Regions from separate parts of the Bradyrhizobium sp. A11 genome, predicted to be linked through region 3. Evidence: predicted binding sites of a transcription regulator. Region 3 holds the regulator's gene; each other region holds the start of a gene.
What was found. Region 3 encodes PhoB, which activates phosphate uptake and scavenging genes when phosphate is short. Its sites were predicted from a motif close to TGTCATNNANCTGTCAT; they were not measured.
Positions count from the first base shown of each region.

Region 1 (5,285 bases), 3.3 Mb from region 3:
CCGGCGTCAGCAGCTCCTGCGTGGTGAGCGGCGGCTGATTTTCTTCGCTGAGCCCCGCATAGCGATAGAACACCGACAGGCCGACGAAGGCGCGCTCGGTGTGGGTGATCGCGCCGAAATTGCCGTTGACGACGAGGCTCAGCGTCTGCTCGCCGCGGTGATCCGGATGCACGCGCCAGCCGATGTCGGACAAGAGGCAGGCGGTGTGGCGCAGTCGTCGGTCCTCCTCGGTTTCACGCAGCTTGACCACGCGCACGAGGCGATCGGTCCAGGCGATCAGCTCGTGGGCGTGCCTGGCCGAGCGCGACAGCAGCTGGTTCAGCTCCTCCGCGGCGCAGATCAGGCCGTCCTTGTTGCGTTCCGCCTCCGCCAGCTTCTCGTGCAGCAGGCCCTCGCGCACGCCGAAGGTCGAGAACACGATAGTCTTGGGCTTCGCGACCCGGATGATGTGCTCGAGCACCAGTGCCGCATAGGTGAGGAGGGGGCGGCGGGCATCGGCGACGCTCTCGATGTCGGCGAGCATGTTTGCGGCCGCGAGGCGACGCAGCCTGCGGGAGAAGTCGAGTGCTTCCGCCGCCGACAGCGAATAGCCGTGCATCACCTGGAGCGGATAGCCGCTCTGGATGATGTGAATGCGCGCGAGCGCGCGCCAGGTGCCGCCGACCGCGTAGAAGGTGCGGCCGCGGCCCGCCGTGAGCTGCGGCACCTCGTCGAGCTCCTCGCGCACGATGCGGTCGGCGCGCTTGAGTGATTTGTGCGCGAGATCCTGCAGCGCGAGTCCGCCGAGCGGCAGCGTCACGCCGCTGCGCACGCTGTTCTTGCGCACGTCGATCAATTCGAGCGAGCCGCCGCCGAGGTCGCCGACGATGCCGTCGGGATGATGGATGCCGGAGATCACGCCGAGCGCCGACAGCCGCGCCTCGCGCGGGCCCGACAGGATCTCGATGTCCACGGCGCAGATGCGTTCGGCCTTGGCGATGAAATCGGCGCCGTTGGAGGCGTCGCGGCAGGCTGCGGTCGCGATCGCGAACACGCGCCCGACCTGCATCACGCGGCACAGGGCGCGAAAGCGCTTGAGCGAGGTCAGCGCCTTGTCGACGGCGTCGGGGGCGAGCAGGCCGGTGCTCTGCACCTCGCGCCCGAGACCGCACAGCGTCTTCTCGTTGAAGATCGGAATGAGGCTCCGCGCCAGCGCCTCGTAGACGACGAGACGGACCGAGTTGGAGCCGATGTCGATGACCGCGACGCTCGAGCCGCGCTTGCGCGGCCGCTTCACGTCGGAAATCCCGGATCAGGATTGATGGCGTTCGTTCCGGCGCGTGAGACGACGCGGCGAGGATTCCTTGAGCGACTTTCCACGGCCAGACAGACTCGGATTTGTCATGAAGTAGTTGTGGACGTTGAAAGGCTCCTCGCCTTTCGCGGTCTTCATACGCGTTGAGGACCCATCCGGCAACAACTGCCAGCTCTGCTCGTTGTCTTTCAGGTTGGCGACCATGATCTGTTCGAGAACCTGCTGATGCACCGTCGGATTTTGCAGCGGGCACAGCACCTCGACGCGGCGGTCGAGGTTGCGCGGCATCATGTCGGCAGAGGAGATATACACAGCCGCCTTGGCGCTCGGCAGGCCTTGGCCCATGCCGAAGCAGTAGATTCGGCCGTGTTCCAGGAAGCGGCCGATGATCGACTTGACGCGGATGTTCTCGGACAGGCCGGGAATGCCGGGGCGCAGGCAACAGATGCCGCGCACCACGAGCTCGACCTGCACGCCCGCCTGCGAGGCCTCGTAGAGCGCGTCGATGATGTCGGGGTCGACCAGCGCATTCATCTTCATCCAGACCGCGCCGTGCCGGCCGTGCCGCGCATGCGCGGTCTCGCCCTGGATGTGCTCGATGATGCGCTTGCGCAGGGTGAGCGGCGACACCGCCATCTTTTCCAGATCGCTCGGCGCGGCGTAGCCGGTGATGAAGTTGAACACGCGCGCGGCATCGCGGCCGATGGTCGGATCCGAGGTGAAATAGGAGAGGTCGGTGTAGATGCGTGCGGTGACCGGGTGATAATTGCCGGTGCCGGTATGAACATAGGTGGTGAGGCTGCCGCCCTCGCGGCGCACCACCATCGAGAGCTTCGCGTGCGTCTTCAGCTCGAGGAAGCCGTAGACGACCTGCACGCCGGCGCGTTCGAGGTCGCGGGCCCAGCGGATGTTGGCTTCCTCGTCGAAGCGCGCCTTCAGCTCGATCAGCGCCGTGACGGACTTGCCGGCCTCGGCGGCTTCAGCGAGCGTGCGCACGATCGGCGAGTTGTTGGAGGTGCGGTAGAGCGTCTGCTTGATCGCAACGACGTCGGGGTCGCGTGCGGCCTGCTGCAGGAACTGCACCACAACGTCGAAGGATTCGTAGGGGTGATGGACGACGAGGTCCTTCTGCCGAATCGCGGCAAAGATGTCGCCGCCGTGCTCGCGCACGCGCTCGGGGTGGCGCGGCACGTAAGGGGTGAATTCGAGATCGGGACGGTCGAGGCGGGTGAGCTGCGAGAGCTCGTTCATCGCCTGCACGCCGTCGACCAGGAAGACCTCGTCATCGGCGGCAGAAAGTGCGTGCTGAACGAAGCTGCGCAGCTGCTCCGGCATCTTGGCGTCGATCTCGAGCCGGATCACCGACCCGCGGCGGCGGCGCTTCAGTGCCGTCTCGAACAGGCGGACGAGGTCTTCCGCCTCTTCCTCGATCTCGAGCTCGGAGTCGCGGATGATCCGGAAGGCGCCCTGGCCGTGCAGGTTATAGCCGGGGAACAAGCGGTTGATGAACAGGGCGGTTGCCTGTTCCAGCGAGATCAGCCGAACGATCTTGCCGTCGGCCGGCAGGCGGATGAAGCGGTCGATCTTGCCGGGCATGCGGATCAGCGCGTTCATCTGCTTGCCGTCGGCAGCGCGCGTGAGCTGGAGCGCGATGGTGAAGCCGAGGCTCGGGATGAACGGGAAGGGGTGGGCCGGGTCGATTGCCAGCGGCGTCAGCAGCGGGAACACGTTGTTGAGGAAGTAGTCCTCGATCCAGGTCCGTTCCGCCTTGCTGACATCCTTGCCGTCGACCAGCACGATGCCGACATCGGCCAGCGTGCCGCGCAGGTCGCGCCAGATCGCCTGCTGGTCGGAGGCAAGCTCGGACACGGTGCGGTTGATCAGCGCGAGTTGCTCGGACGGCGTCAGGCCGTCGGGGCTGCGTTCGGCAATGCCCTCGCGCACCTGGGCCTTGATACCGGCGACGCGGACCATGAAGAATTCGTCGAGGTTATTCGCCGAAATCGACAGGAATCGCACCCGCTCCAGCACGGGGTGGCTGGAATTGACGGATTCCTCCAGGACGCGGCGGTTGAAATGCAGCCAGGAGAGCTCGCGATTGATGAATCGTTCGGGGCTGGCCGCGATCGCCGGCAGGCCTTCGGCCTCCGGAATTTTCTCTTTTATTTCAATGGCTTGCGCAGAGTCCATCAGAAGTCGGTCCATCCTGTCTCGCCTCACTTTGCGATCTATGCGCAAAACCCGCGGGAGCATGTGTTACAGCGATGACGTTTCGATGACATTGATGTTCCGCCGCTTGGCGGCGTCAAGCGGGCTCCGCGACTCCCGGGCGGGCGAGCGTCAGGCGTCCCGCAGCAGCTCGGCGGCCAGCGCCCTGGTGACGGGACGGCCGAGCCGCAGGGCCTCGCTGTCGAGCAGTTCCACGGCCTGGCGGGCGGCGGCCGAGGACCGCTCCAGGCGGGTGGCGAGATAGCCGACCACGCTCTCGTCCACATTGAGCTGGCGGTCGGCACAGAATTTCAAGATCAGACCGCGGAAGAGCTGGTCGTCCGGGGGCAGCAGCGTGACCACAGGCACGGCGCGCAGGCGCGAGCGCAGGTCGCGAAGCTCGATTTCGAGCGCGGCCGGCACCTCGCGCCCGGTGAAGAGCACGTAGGCGCCGTCCTCGCGGGCAAGGTTCATCAGGTGGAAGAGGGCGCGCTCGTCGAAATCGCCCGCCCGGAGATCCTCGACCACCAGGGCGCCGGTGGCGAGCGCGCCCGGAACGCCGGCGGCCGTCAGGACGTTGGCCGCAGCCGAGCGGGCGCCTGAGATGTCGGCCCAGATCGCGGCGAGGTGGCTCTTGCCACTGCCTTCGGGGCCGGCGAGCCACATGATCCGGTTCGGCCATTCCGGCCAGCTGTCGATCAGGGCCACGCCGGCCGCGTTGGCGGGGCCCTCGAGGAAATTGTCCCGGCTGAGGCTCTCCGCATGCGGAAGCGTAAACGCCAATTGTCGGGGATGGACGCGGCCTGCCACGCTTGCTTTGCTCCTGCCGGCGCGCCGGCCCGTTTGAAGAGAAATGCGACTTGATCGAGCGGAATTGGCCTCTTGCGGGGCCGCTTCCGCTCCCACCCCGTCCGCTCTCACTTGTCGTCCGCTCTCACTTGGCCTCGATCGTGCTCATGTGCCGCAGCCACCCGACGAGATAGAGCGACACCGACGTGAGCGTGAAGACCGTGACGAGGCCCATCAGGATGATATCATAAGGAGCCGGCTTGAAGCCGAAGGCAAGTGCCGCCAGCACCAGCGCCGCGAACGCCACCTGTGCCACCGTGTTGAGCTTGGACACTTTCGACGGCTTCATCTCGACCGGCCGGTCGAACAGCCAGGATATGATCACGGCGGCGACGATCATGATGTCGCGCGAGACCACCAGGATCACGATCCAGCGCGGGATCGCGCCCCAGATGCCCAGCGCCATGTAGATCGAGACCAGCAGGGCCTTGTCCGCGAGCGGGTCGAGCAGGGCCCCAAGCTCGCTCGTCATGTTGAAACGCTTGGCCAGGAAGCCGTCCACGGCGTCGCTGATACCGGCGATCAGGAAGACGGCGAACGCGACCTCCATTTGGCTCGACACGATGGCCCAGACGATGATCGGGACCAGCATGATGCGGCCCAGCGTAATGATGTTCGGAATACTCACGAAAGCGCTTCCCGGCACCCGGTCTACCTCGAAATCCGGCCCCTCGGGAGGCTGAACCGGTTGATATCTCTACATAGTATATGGCGGTGCGCCACGCGAGCCATTGCGTGTCCCCGGAATTCGACGTAACCAGCCGCAACCCCACTGGAAATCGGGCATGACCGACCGCAAAAACGGCCTCACTTACGCCGATTCAGGCGTCGATATCGATGCGGGCAACCGCCTGGTCGATCTGATCAAGCCGATGGTGCGCGCCACGGCGCGGCCGGGGGCCGATGCCGAGATCGGCGGCTTCGGCGGCCTGTT
Region 1 covers NZ_CP149509.1:3,765,414-3,770,698, reverse strand. Annotated here, with positions in the region: gene ppx (exopolyphosphatase) at 1-1,276, opposite strand, end outside; gene WI560_RS17550 (RNA degradosome polyphosphate kinase) at 1,292-3,484, opposite strand; gene WI560_RS17545 (chromosomal replication initiator DnaA) at 3,635-4,312, opposite strand; gene WI560_RS17540 (CDP-alcohol phosphatidyltransferase family protein) at 4,437-4,979, opposite strand; gene purM (phosphoribosylformylglycinamidine cyclo-ligase) at 5,137-5,285, shown strand, end outside.
Region 1: the regulator PhoB is predicted to act here: its motif matches at 3,559-3,575, upstream of WI560_RS17550 (RNA degradosome polyphosphate kinase).

Region 2 (5,285 bases), 3.4 Mb from region 3:
CTATCTCTTCGAGGTGAAGAAGCCCGAGGAGTCCAAGGGACCCTGGGACTATTACAAGCTGATCGGCACGACCCCCGGCGAGCAGGCCTTCCGGCCGCTGTCGGAAAGCGCCTGTCCCCTGGTGAAGAAGTGAGTTGGCCGCGCCCGCGGGCGCGGCAGAATGAATTGGCATAACGCGACCGGGTACGAGATTGATCGATGCAGGCTCTTTACGCTCAGCTACTGGTGGGACTGATCAACGGCTCGTTCTACGCGCTGCTCAGTCTCGGGCTTGCCGTGATCTTCGGCATGCTCAACATCATCAATTTCGCCCATGGCGCGCTCTACATGATGGGCGCCTTCGTCGCCTATTTCCTGCTGAATCTCGGCGGCATCAATTATTGGTGGGCGCTGCTGCTTGCGCCCATCATCGTCGGCATCTTCGGCATGATCCTCGAGCGGACCATGCTGCAATGGCTGACCGGGCTCGATCATCTCTACGGCCTGCTCCTGACCTTCGGCATCGCGCTGATCGTGCAGGGCGTGTTCCAGAACTATTTCGGCTCGTCCGGCCTGCCTTACGCCATTCCGGACCAGCTCAAGGGCGGCATGAATCTCGGCTTCATGTTCCTGCCGATCTACCGTGGCTGGGTGGTCGTGTTCTCGCTGGTCGTGTGCCTTGCGACCTGGTTCCTGATCGAGAAGACCCAGCTCGGCGCATATTTGCGCGCCGCCACTGAAAATCCGACTCTGGTGCGCGCCTTCGGCATCAACGTGCCGCGCATGATCACGCTCACTTACGGTCTCGGCGTGGGCCTTGCCGCGCTCGCCGGCGTGCTCTCGGCGCCGATCAACCAGGTGCGGCCGCTGATGGGCGCCGACCTCATCATCGTCGTGTTCGCGGTGGTCGTGATCGGCGGCATGGGATCGATCATGGGCTCCATCATCACCGGCTTCGCGCTCGGGGTGATCGAGGGTCTGACCAAATATTTCTACCCCGAGGCCTCCAACACCGTCGTGTTCGTGCTGATGGTGCTGGTGCTCTTGGTGAAGCCAACGGGATTGACGGGAAGGGCGGCCTGATATGACAACCCTGACGGACGACACGCTGCCGGTGACCCCTCGCGCGATGCGCGACGAGATGATCGTTTTCGTGGTGATGGCGCTGCTGCTCGCGACGGTGCCGTTCACGGGCGTCTACCCGTTCTTCGTCATGCAGGCGCTGTGCTTTGCGCTGCTGGCCTGTGCCTTCAACCTCTTGATCGGCTATGGCGGCCTGCTGTCGTTCGGCCACGCGATGTTCCTGGGCACCGCCGGCTATTGCAGCGCGCATGCGCTGAAAGTGTGGGCCTTGCCGCCCGAACTCGGCATCCTCGTCGGCATCGCCGCGGCTTTCGTGCTCTCGCTCATCACCGGCTACATCTCGATCCGCCGCCAGGGCATCTACTTCTCGATGATCACGCTGGCGCTGTCGCAGCTCTTGTACTTCATCTACCTCCAGGCCCCGTTCACCCACGGTGAGGACGGCATCCAGGGCATCCCGCAGGGACACATGTTCGGCATCTTCGATCTGTCGAAGCCGACGGTGCTGTATTACGTCGTGCTGGCCGGGTTCCTCGCCGGCTTCCTCCTGATCTTCCGCATCATCAACTCGCCGTTCGGCGAGGTGCTGAAGGCGATCCGCGAGAACGAGCCGCGGGCGATCTCGCTCGGCTACCGGACCGACCAGTACAAGTTCCTGGCCTTCGTGCTTTCAGGCACGCTGGCCGGTTTTGCCGGCGCGCTGAAAGTGTTCGTGGCGCAGAACGCCTCGCTCACCGACGTCCATTGGTCGATGTCCGGCGAGGTCGTGCTGATGACGCTGGTCGGCGGCCTCGGCACCATCTTCGGCCCCGTGGTCGGCGCCTTCGTCATCATCGCCATGCAGCAATATCTGGCGGGTTTCGGCCAGTGGGTGACGGTGATCCAGGGCGCGATCTTCGTGGTCTGTGTGCTCACCTTCCGCCGCGGCGTCGTCGGTGAAATCGCGCATTACTTCCGGAGATCGCTCTAAGTAGTTGATTTAAGGTCAATTTACTTGTCGCGTGAAAGCGGTGGATGATCCGGCTCGGCGGGCGTGAGATGACACGCGCGCGGCGCGAAAATGGTCTATGACAGTTTGATGACGGCCCCTCGGGCCGGGCCATTTTCCAACCGGTAGCCTATCCCCATGATGCGATGGTTTCGTGCTTTCCTGCCCAAGGAAGAACGGTTCTTCGACCTGTTCGACCGACATGCCCAGACGGTGATCCAGGGCTCGATCGCGCTCCAGGGCATGCTCAACGGGGGCGAGGAGACACCGGTCTATTGCCAGCGCGTCAACCAGTTCGAGAACGACGCCGACAACATCACCCGCGAGGTGCTGACGGCGGTGCGCCGCACCTTCATCACCCCGTTCGACCGCGGCGACATCAAGAACCTGATCACCTCGCTGGACGACGCCATCGACCAGATGCAGCAGACCGCCAAGGCGGTGATGCTGTTCGAGGTCCGCACTTTCGAGCCGCCGATGCGTGAGATCGGCGGGCTTCTGATCGAATGCGCCAATCTGGTCGGCCGTGCACTGCCGCTGATGCAATCGATCGGCCCGAACGTGGCCATGCTCACCGCGATCACGGAAGAGCTGGGCAAGCTGGAGGGGCGCGTCGACGATCTCCACGACATCGGGCTGAAGGAGCTGTTCCTCAAGCACCGCGACGGCAATGCGATGGACTTCATCGTCGGCGTCGAGATCTACGACCACCTGGAGAAGGTGGCCGATCGTTTCGACGACGTCGCGAACGAGATCAACAGCATCGTCATCGAGCAGGTCTAGGGCCGTGGATGCCGCGTTGGGTCTTCCCATCCTGGTCGGCTTGATCGCCGTCGCGCTGCTGTTCGACTTCCTGAACGGCCTGCACGACGCCGCCAATTCGATCGCGACCATCGTCTCCACCCGCGTGCTGCGGCCGCAATATGCGGTGTTCTGGGCCGCGTTCTTCAATTTCATTGCCTTCATGGTCTTCGGCCTGCACGTCGCCCAGACCATCGGCACCGGCATCATCGATCCCGCGATCGTCGACGCCCAGGTGATCTTCGCCGCGCTGGTCGGCGCCATCGTCTGGAACCTGGTGACCTGGGCGCTCGGCATCCCGTCCTCGTCCTCGCACGCGCTGATCGGCGGGCTCGTCGGCGGCGGCATGGCCAAGGCCGGGATCTCGGCTGCGGTGTGGAGCGGATTGTCCAAGACGGTGCTGGCGATCGTGCTGTCGCCGCTGGTCGGCTTCCTGCTCGCGATGATGCTGGTGGCGATCGTGTCCTGGGCCTCGGTGCGCTCGACGCCATTCGCGGTCGATCGCGCCTTCCGCATCCTTCAGTTCGCCTCCGCCTCGCTTTATTCGCTCGGCCATGGCGGCAACGACGCGCAGAAGACCATGGGCATCATCGCCGTGCTGCTGTATTCGCAGGGCCATCTCGGCAGCGACTTCTCGGTGCCGTTCTGGGTGGTGCTGTCGTGCCAGGCGGCGATGGCGCTGGGCACCTTGATGGGCGGCTGGCGCATCGTCCGCACCATGGGCCTGCGCATCACCAAGCTGACGCCGATGCAGGGCTTCTGCGCCGAGACCGGAGGCGCGGCGACCCTGTTCATGGCGACCTTCCTCGGAGTCCCCGTCTCGACCACGCACACCATCACCGGCGCCATCGTCGGCGTCGGCGCGGCCCGCCGCGTCTCGGCGGTGCGCTGGAACGTGGCGAGCTCGATCGTCTATGCTTGGGTGATCACGATTCCGGCGTCGGGCATCGTCGCAGCGCTGACCTGGTGGGCGGTCCAGCTCTTCGTCAAGTGACGAGCTTCAGCCCGACGATCCCGGCGACGATCAGGCCGATGCTGGCAAGCCGGAGCGCCGTGGCTGGCTCTCCGAACAGGATGATGCCCAGCGTCGCGGTGCCGACCGCGCCGATCCCGGTCCACACCGCATAGGCGGTTCCCACCGGCAGCGATTTGAGCGCGAGGCCGAGCAGGACGACGCTGCCGGCCATGGCCACCAGCGTGACGACGGACGGAACAAGCCTGGTAAAACCCTCGGTGTATTTCAGGCCGATCGCCCAGGTGATCTCGAGAAGCCCGGCGACGAACAGGATGCTCCAGGCCATGACGACCCTCCATTCAGGCAGGGTCGTCCCCGCGGCTGAGGTGCTGAGAAACGGAAGGCCGTCCTTCCGAAAGGCGATATGGGGCTGGCCGAATGGCTCTGCAATCACCAAATGAGGCTTGATCAGGCCCGTTTTCCCTGCCACACGCTCCCGCCATGTCCGACATCGCCATCACCACAGCCGAATCGCCGGCCCGTTCCCCGCTTGCCGCTGAAGTGGCGCGGCGGCGGACCTTTGCGATCATCTCGCATCCCGACGCCGGCAAGACCACGCTGACCGAGAAGCTGCTGCTGTTCGGCGGCGCCATCAACCTGGCCGGCCAGGTCAAGGCCAAGGGCGAGCGGCGCAACACCCGCTCGGACTGGATGAAGATCGAGCGCGAGCGCGGCATCTCGGTCGTGACCTCGGTGATGACCTTCGAGTTCGAGGGCCTCGTCTTCAACCTGCTGGATACGCCGGGCCACGAGGACTTTTCGGAAGACACCTATCGCACGCTCACCGCGGTCGATTCCGCCGTCATGGTGATCGACGCCGCCAAGGGCATCGAGGCGCGCACCCGCAAGCTGTTCGAGGTGTGCCGCCTGCGCGACATCCCGATCATCACCTTCATCAACAAGATGGACCGCGAGAGCCGCGACGTGTTCGAGCTGCTCGACGAGATCGAGAAGACGCTGGCGCTCGACACCACGCCGATGACCTGGCCGGTCGGGCGCGGCCGTGACTTCCTCGGCACCTATGACGTCGTCAATGGCGGCGTGCGCCTGCTCGAAGGCGGCGGCGCCAAGACCGGTGCGGCCCAGCAGATCGCGATCGAGGAGCTCGCCAAGCTCAACGCCAATCTCGACGTCTCCGCGGTGAAGGACGAGCTCGAGCTGGTCACCGAGGCCTCGAAACCGTTCGAGCTCGAGGCGTTCCGCGAAGGCCATCTGACGCCGGTCTATTTCGGCAGCGCGCTGCGCAATTTCGGCGTCGGCGACCTCCTGGAAGGCCTCGGCAAGTTCGCGCCGGAGCCGCGCGCGCAGGACAGCGACCAGCGCAGGGTCGAGGCCACCGATCCGCGCATGAGCGCCTTCGTGTTCAAGATCCAGGCCAACATGGATCCGAACCACCGCGACCGCATCGCGTTCGCGCGC
Region 2 covers NZ_CP149509.1:3,851,587-3,856,871, reverse strand. Annotated here, with positions in the region: gene WI560_RS17975 (ABC transporter substrate-binding protein) at 1-133, shown strand, start outside; gene WI560_RS17970 (branched-chain amino acid ABC transporter permease) at 199-1,062, shown strand; gene WI560_RS17965 (branched-chain amino acid ABC transporter permease) at 1,064-2,032, shown strand; gene WI560_RS17960 (DUF47 domain-containing protein) at 2,189-2,833, shown strand; gene WI560_RS17955 (anion permease) at 2,838-3,845, shown strand; gene sugE (quaternary ammonium compound efflux SMR transporter SugE) at 3,838-4,152, opposite strand; gene WI560_RS17945 (peptide chain release factor 3) at 4,308-5,285, shown strand, end outside.
Region 2: the regulator PhoB is predicted to act here: its motif matches at 2,130-2,146, upstream of WI560_RS17960 (DUF47 domain-containing protein).

Region 3 (5,285 bases):
CGTTCTTCGTGCTCGCGGCCGCGCGGCTGATGCTGATGCGGCTGGAAACCAAGGCCGGAAAGTGAAGCCATGAACCCGATCTATGCACGCCGCCGCCGCTGGGACGTCGTCATCCGCGGCCTCTGCATCGCCGCCGCAGCGTTCGGCGTCACCTGGCTCGCGCTCATCCTGGTCACGCTGCTCTACAACGGCGTCAGCGGCCTCAACGTGCAGATCTTCACCGCGGACACGCCGCCTCCGGGCTCGACCGATGGTGGCCTGCGCAACGCCATCGTCGGCTCGATCATCATGACCGTGATCGGCGTCGGCATCGGCGCCCCGCTCGGCCTGTTCGCCGGCACCTATCTCGCCGAGTACGGCCGCAACGACAGGCTGACCTCGGTGATCCGCTTCATCAACGACATCCTGCTCTCGGCGCCCTCGATCATCATCGGCCTGTTCATCTACGGCGCGGTGGTGGTGCCGATGCGGGGCTTCTCGGCGATCGCCGGCGCGCTGGCGCTCGCCGTGATCGTGATCCCGGTCGTGGTGCGCACCACGGAGGACATGCTGCTGCTGGTGCCGAACCCGCTGCGCGAAGCCGCCAGCGCGCTGGGCCTGCCGCGCTCGCTGGTGATCAAGCGCATCGCTTACCGCGCCGCGCGCTCCGGCCTCATCACCGGCGTGCTGCTCGCCACGGCGCGCGTCGCCGGCGAGACCGCGCCGCTGCTGTTCACCGCGCTGTCCAACCAGTTCTTCAGCCTCGGCCTGGACAAGACGATGGCGAACCTGCCGGTTACCATCAACAACTTCGTGCAGAGCCCCTACGCCTATTGGAAGCAGCTCGCCTGGAGCGGCGCGCTGCTGATCACCCTGACCGTGCTTGCCCTGAACATTGGCGCCCGCATCCTTGGTGCCGAGAGGACTGCAAAATGAGTGAAATGTCTGTTTCCGTCAGCGCGCCGACCGTTCACCCCGGCTCGCAGCCGCTGCCCGAGGCGCCGGCCAAGGTCACCGCGCGCAACCTCAACTTCTACTACGGTGAGCACCATGCGCTGAAGAACATCAACCTGGCGCTCGGCACCAACCGCGTCACCGCCTTCATCGGCCCGTCCGGCTGCGGCAAGTCGACCCTGCTGCGCATCTTCAACCGGATGTACGACCTCTATCCGGGCCAGCGCGCCACCGGCCAGCTGCTGCTTGACCACACCAACATCCTCGACCCCAAGCTCGACCTCAACCTGATGCGCGCCCGGGTCGGCATGGTGTTCCAGAAGCCGACCCCGTTCCCGATGACGATCTACGAGAACATCGCCTTCGGCATCCGCCTCTACGAGAAGATCTCCAAGTCCGAGATGGACGACCGCGTCGAGAAGGCGCTGCGCGGCGGCGCGCTGTGGAACGAGGTCAAGGACAAGCTCAACGCCTCCGGTCTGTCGCTCTCCGGCGGCCAGCAGCAGCGCCTCTGCATCGCCCGCACCGTCGCGGTGCGGCCCGAGGTGATCCTGTTCGACGAGCCCTGCTCGGCGCTCGACCCGATCTCGACCGCCAAGGTCGAGGAGCTGATCCAGGAATTGTCCGAGAACTACACGATCGCGATCGTCACCCACAACATGCAGCAGGCGGCGCGCGTCTCCGACAAGACCGCCTTCATGTATCTCGGCGAGCTGATCGAGTTCGACGACACCAGCAAGATCTTCACGTCGCCGACCGACCGGCGGACGCAGGACTACATCACCGGCCGGTTCGGCTGAGGAGACGCAACATGGGTACCGAACATACCGCAAAGGCCTTCGACACCGACCTCCAGGAGCTCACGCGCCTGGTCGCCGAGATGGGCGGCATCGCCGAGCGCATGATCGTCGATTCCGTCGATGCGCTGATCCGCCGCGACGTCGCGCTCGGCCAGCGCGTCGTCGCCATCGACGCCGATCTCGACGCGCTGCAGAAGCGCATCGAGGAGCGCGCCGTGCTCACCATCGCCCGCCGCCAGCCGATGGCGGTGGACCTGCGCGAGATCGTCGGCGCCATGCGCGTTGCGACCGACCTCGAGCGCATCGGCGACCTCGCCAAGAACATGGGCAAGCGCGTCGCCGCGCTGGAGACCGACTTCCATCCGCTCAAGCTGTTCCGCGGCCTGGAGCACATGACCGACCTGGTGCAGCAGCAGGTCAAGAGCGTGCTCGACGCCTATGCCGCGCACGATCTGCCGGCGGCGATGGCGGTGTGGAAGGGCGACGAGGAGGTCGACGCGATCTGCACCTCGCTGTTCCGCGAGCTCCTCACCTACATGATGGAGGATCCGCGCAACATCTCGTTCTGCATCCATCTGATGTTCTGCGCCAAGAACATCGAGCGCATCGGCGACCACGCCACCAACATCGCCGAGACCGTGTTCTACATGATCGAGGGCCAGGCGATCACCGACAAGCGGCCGAAGGGCGACATGACCACGTTCGCCACGACGATCCCGAATACCTGAAGACCTCAAGGAGCGACGACAACATGGGCGCACGCATTATGGTGGTTGAGGACGAGGAAGCTCTCACCGAGCTTCTGCGTTACAACCTCGAAGGCGACGGCTATGACGTCGAGACGGTGATGCGCGGCGACGACGCCGACACCCGCCTCAAGGAACACATTCCCGATCTGATCGTGCTCGACTGGATGCTGCCGGGCCTCTCCGGCATCGAGCTGTGCCGGCGCCTGCGCACCCGGCCCGAGACCAAGCAGCTGCCGATCATCATGCTCACCGCGCGCGGCGAGGAGAGCGAGCGGGTGCGCGGCCTTGCGACCGGCGCCGACGACTACATCGTCAAGCCGTTCTCGGTGCCGGAGCTGCTGGCGCGCGTGAAGGGCCTGCTCAGGCGCGCCAGCCCCGAGCGGCTCGCGACCGTGCTGGCCTATGGCGACATCGAGCTCGATCGCGACAAGCGCCGCGTCGCGCGCTCCGGCCGCCCGATCGATCTCGGCCCGACCGAATATCGCCTGCTGGAGTTCTTCCTGGAGCATCCCGGCCGCGTGTTCTCGCGCGAGCAGCTGCTCGACAGCGTCTGGGGCCGCGACATCTACATCGACGAGCGCACCGTTGACGTCCATATCGGCCGCCTGCGCAAGCTGCTCAATCTCGGCCGCGAGCAGGACCCGATCCGCACCGTCCGCGGCGCCGGCTACGCACTGGACGATCGCTTCGCGAAGGCGGAGCAGACGTAAGGGCGGGTGAGGTGGTCTAGCGAGTTGCCGCCACAGTATCGGTGTCGTCCCGGACAAGCGTCAGCGCAGATCCGGGATCCATAACCACAGCAAGTGATTGTTACACGAAATAGGTAACTCCGAGTCCCCCTAACCACATCCTGCGGTGGCTATGGGTCCCGGATCTGCGCGCGCTTGTGGCGCGCTTGTCCGGGACGACATCGGATGTCTTGAGGCGCCGTCGTGTGACGACTGCCGCGTTTGCGATCAGCTAAATCTCGCTCAGCGCGTGGGCTTCGGTGCCGCGCGGCGCCGATCCGCCGCCGGCTGATACGCCACGCGCGAGTGCTGGGCGCAATAGGGCAGGCCGGACAGGGCCTTGCCGCCGCAGAAGAAGAAATCCGGGCTCGAGGGATCGCCCACCGGCCAGTGGCAGGTCGCCTCGTTCAATTCGAGCAGCGACAGCCGCTGGCTCATCGGCACCACGTTGTCGTAGGTGACGGGTTCGGCCTCGACCTCGACCTCGAAGGCCTGCGCCAGCGCGGTGTTGCCGCGCGCGATGGGGCGCGTCACCCGCATCATGTGCTGGGCGGGACGCGCCTTGCGCGGCCGGGGCGCGGCCGACGAAGGGCTCTTGGCGCGGCCGGACAGGCCGAGCCTGTGCACTTTGCCGATCACGGCATTGCGGGTCACATTGCCGAGCTCTGCTGCGATCTGGCTGGCCGACAATCCGGCCTCCCAGAGCTTTTTCAGCTGCTCGACGCGATCGTCGGACCAGGTCAAAACCGTCATTGCACCCTTTCCCTCGCCGCGCGGCTGCCATCCTGGCGGTCCGTGCGGCGAATGCCTAAGCCTCGAAAAACCCGTGCCGCTCGAATCCCTTAGGGCTCGCCGGGCGCGCAACTGACGCCCGAACGTTTACGCCGGTACATGAGGACTCTTGGGATCAGAACTGCCGCACGAGATGTCGTATCTGACAATCCAAACGCTACAATATGGCGTGACTCACGCGCAAGAGTCCGCCGACTCGCTTCCACATGTTCCGTGGTGAAAAACCCGCAAAATCGCGACCGCAAGACTACGGAATCACCGTTTCACCACCGTTTTCTGGGGCTTTCGGGCGGCATTGACACCCGTTTCACCAGGCCTAAGATAGTCGTGCGTGCCGCCCTTAAAAGGCGGCACGTTTCGTTTTCCGGGCCGGTGGATGGTGCGTTGCGCAATGCACGCCTCACACCGTCCGCAACATCAAGTGGCCGTCATGACTAACAGCGCAGCCCCGCATTTGCTCCCCGTTTTCGCCAGGGCCAACCTCGGTTTTGAACGCGGCGAAGGCTGCTGGCTGATCGCAACCAATGGCGATCGCTATCTCGATTTCACCTCGGGCGTCGCCGTCAATGCGCTCGGCCATTGCCACCCGCATCTGATCAAGGCGTTGCAGGAGCAGGCGACGAAGCTGTGGCACATGTCGAACCTGTTCCAGAGCCCGGACGGCGAGAAGCTCGCCGCGCGCCTGTGCCACGAGAGTTTTGCCGACCTGGTGTTCTTCTGCAATTCCGGCGCCGAGGCGCTGGAGGGCGTGATCAAGCTGGTGCGCCATCATCACTTCTCCAAGGGGCATCCGGAGCGTTACCGCATCATCACCTTCGAGGGCGCCTTCCACGGCCGCACGCTGGCGACGCTCGCTGCGACCGGATCGGCAAAATATCTCGAAGGGTTCGGTCCGCCGATGGACGGCTTCGACCAGGTGCCGCATGGCGACCTCGAAGCCGTCAAGAAGGCGATCGGGCCCGACACCGCCGGTATCCTGATCGAGCCGATCCAGGGCGAGGGCGGCGTGCGTTCGGCACCGCCGGCGTTCCTCAAGGCGCTCCGCCAGCTTTGCGACGAGAAGGGCCTGCTGCTCGCCTTCGACGAGGTGCAGACCGGCATGGGCCGTGCCGGCGATCTGTTCGCGTATCGGCGCACCGGCGTCACGCCTGACGTGATGTCGCTGGCGAAGGCGCTCGGCGGCGGCTTCCCGATCGGCGCCGTGCTGGCGACCGCGGACGCGGCGGCCGGCATGGGGCCCGGCTCGCACGGCTCGACCTTCGGCGGCAATCCGCTGGCGATCT
Region 3 covers NZ_CP149509.1:465,316-470,600, forward strand. Annotated here, with positions in the region: gene pstC (phosphate ABC transporter permease subunit PstC) at 1-65, shown strand, start outside; gene pstA (phosphate ABC transporter permease PstA) at 70-915, shown strand; gene pstB (phosphate ABC transporter ATP-binding protein PstB) at 912-1,733, shown strand; gene phoU (phosphate signaling complex protein PhoU) at 1,745-2,461, shown strand; gene phoB (phosphate regulon transcriptional regulator PhoB) at 2,485-3,192, shown strand; gene WI560_RS02080 (GcrA family cell cycle regulator) at 3,454-3,963, opposite strand; gene WI560_RS02085 (aspartate aminotransferase family protein) at 4,433-5,285, shown strand, end outside.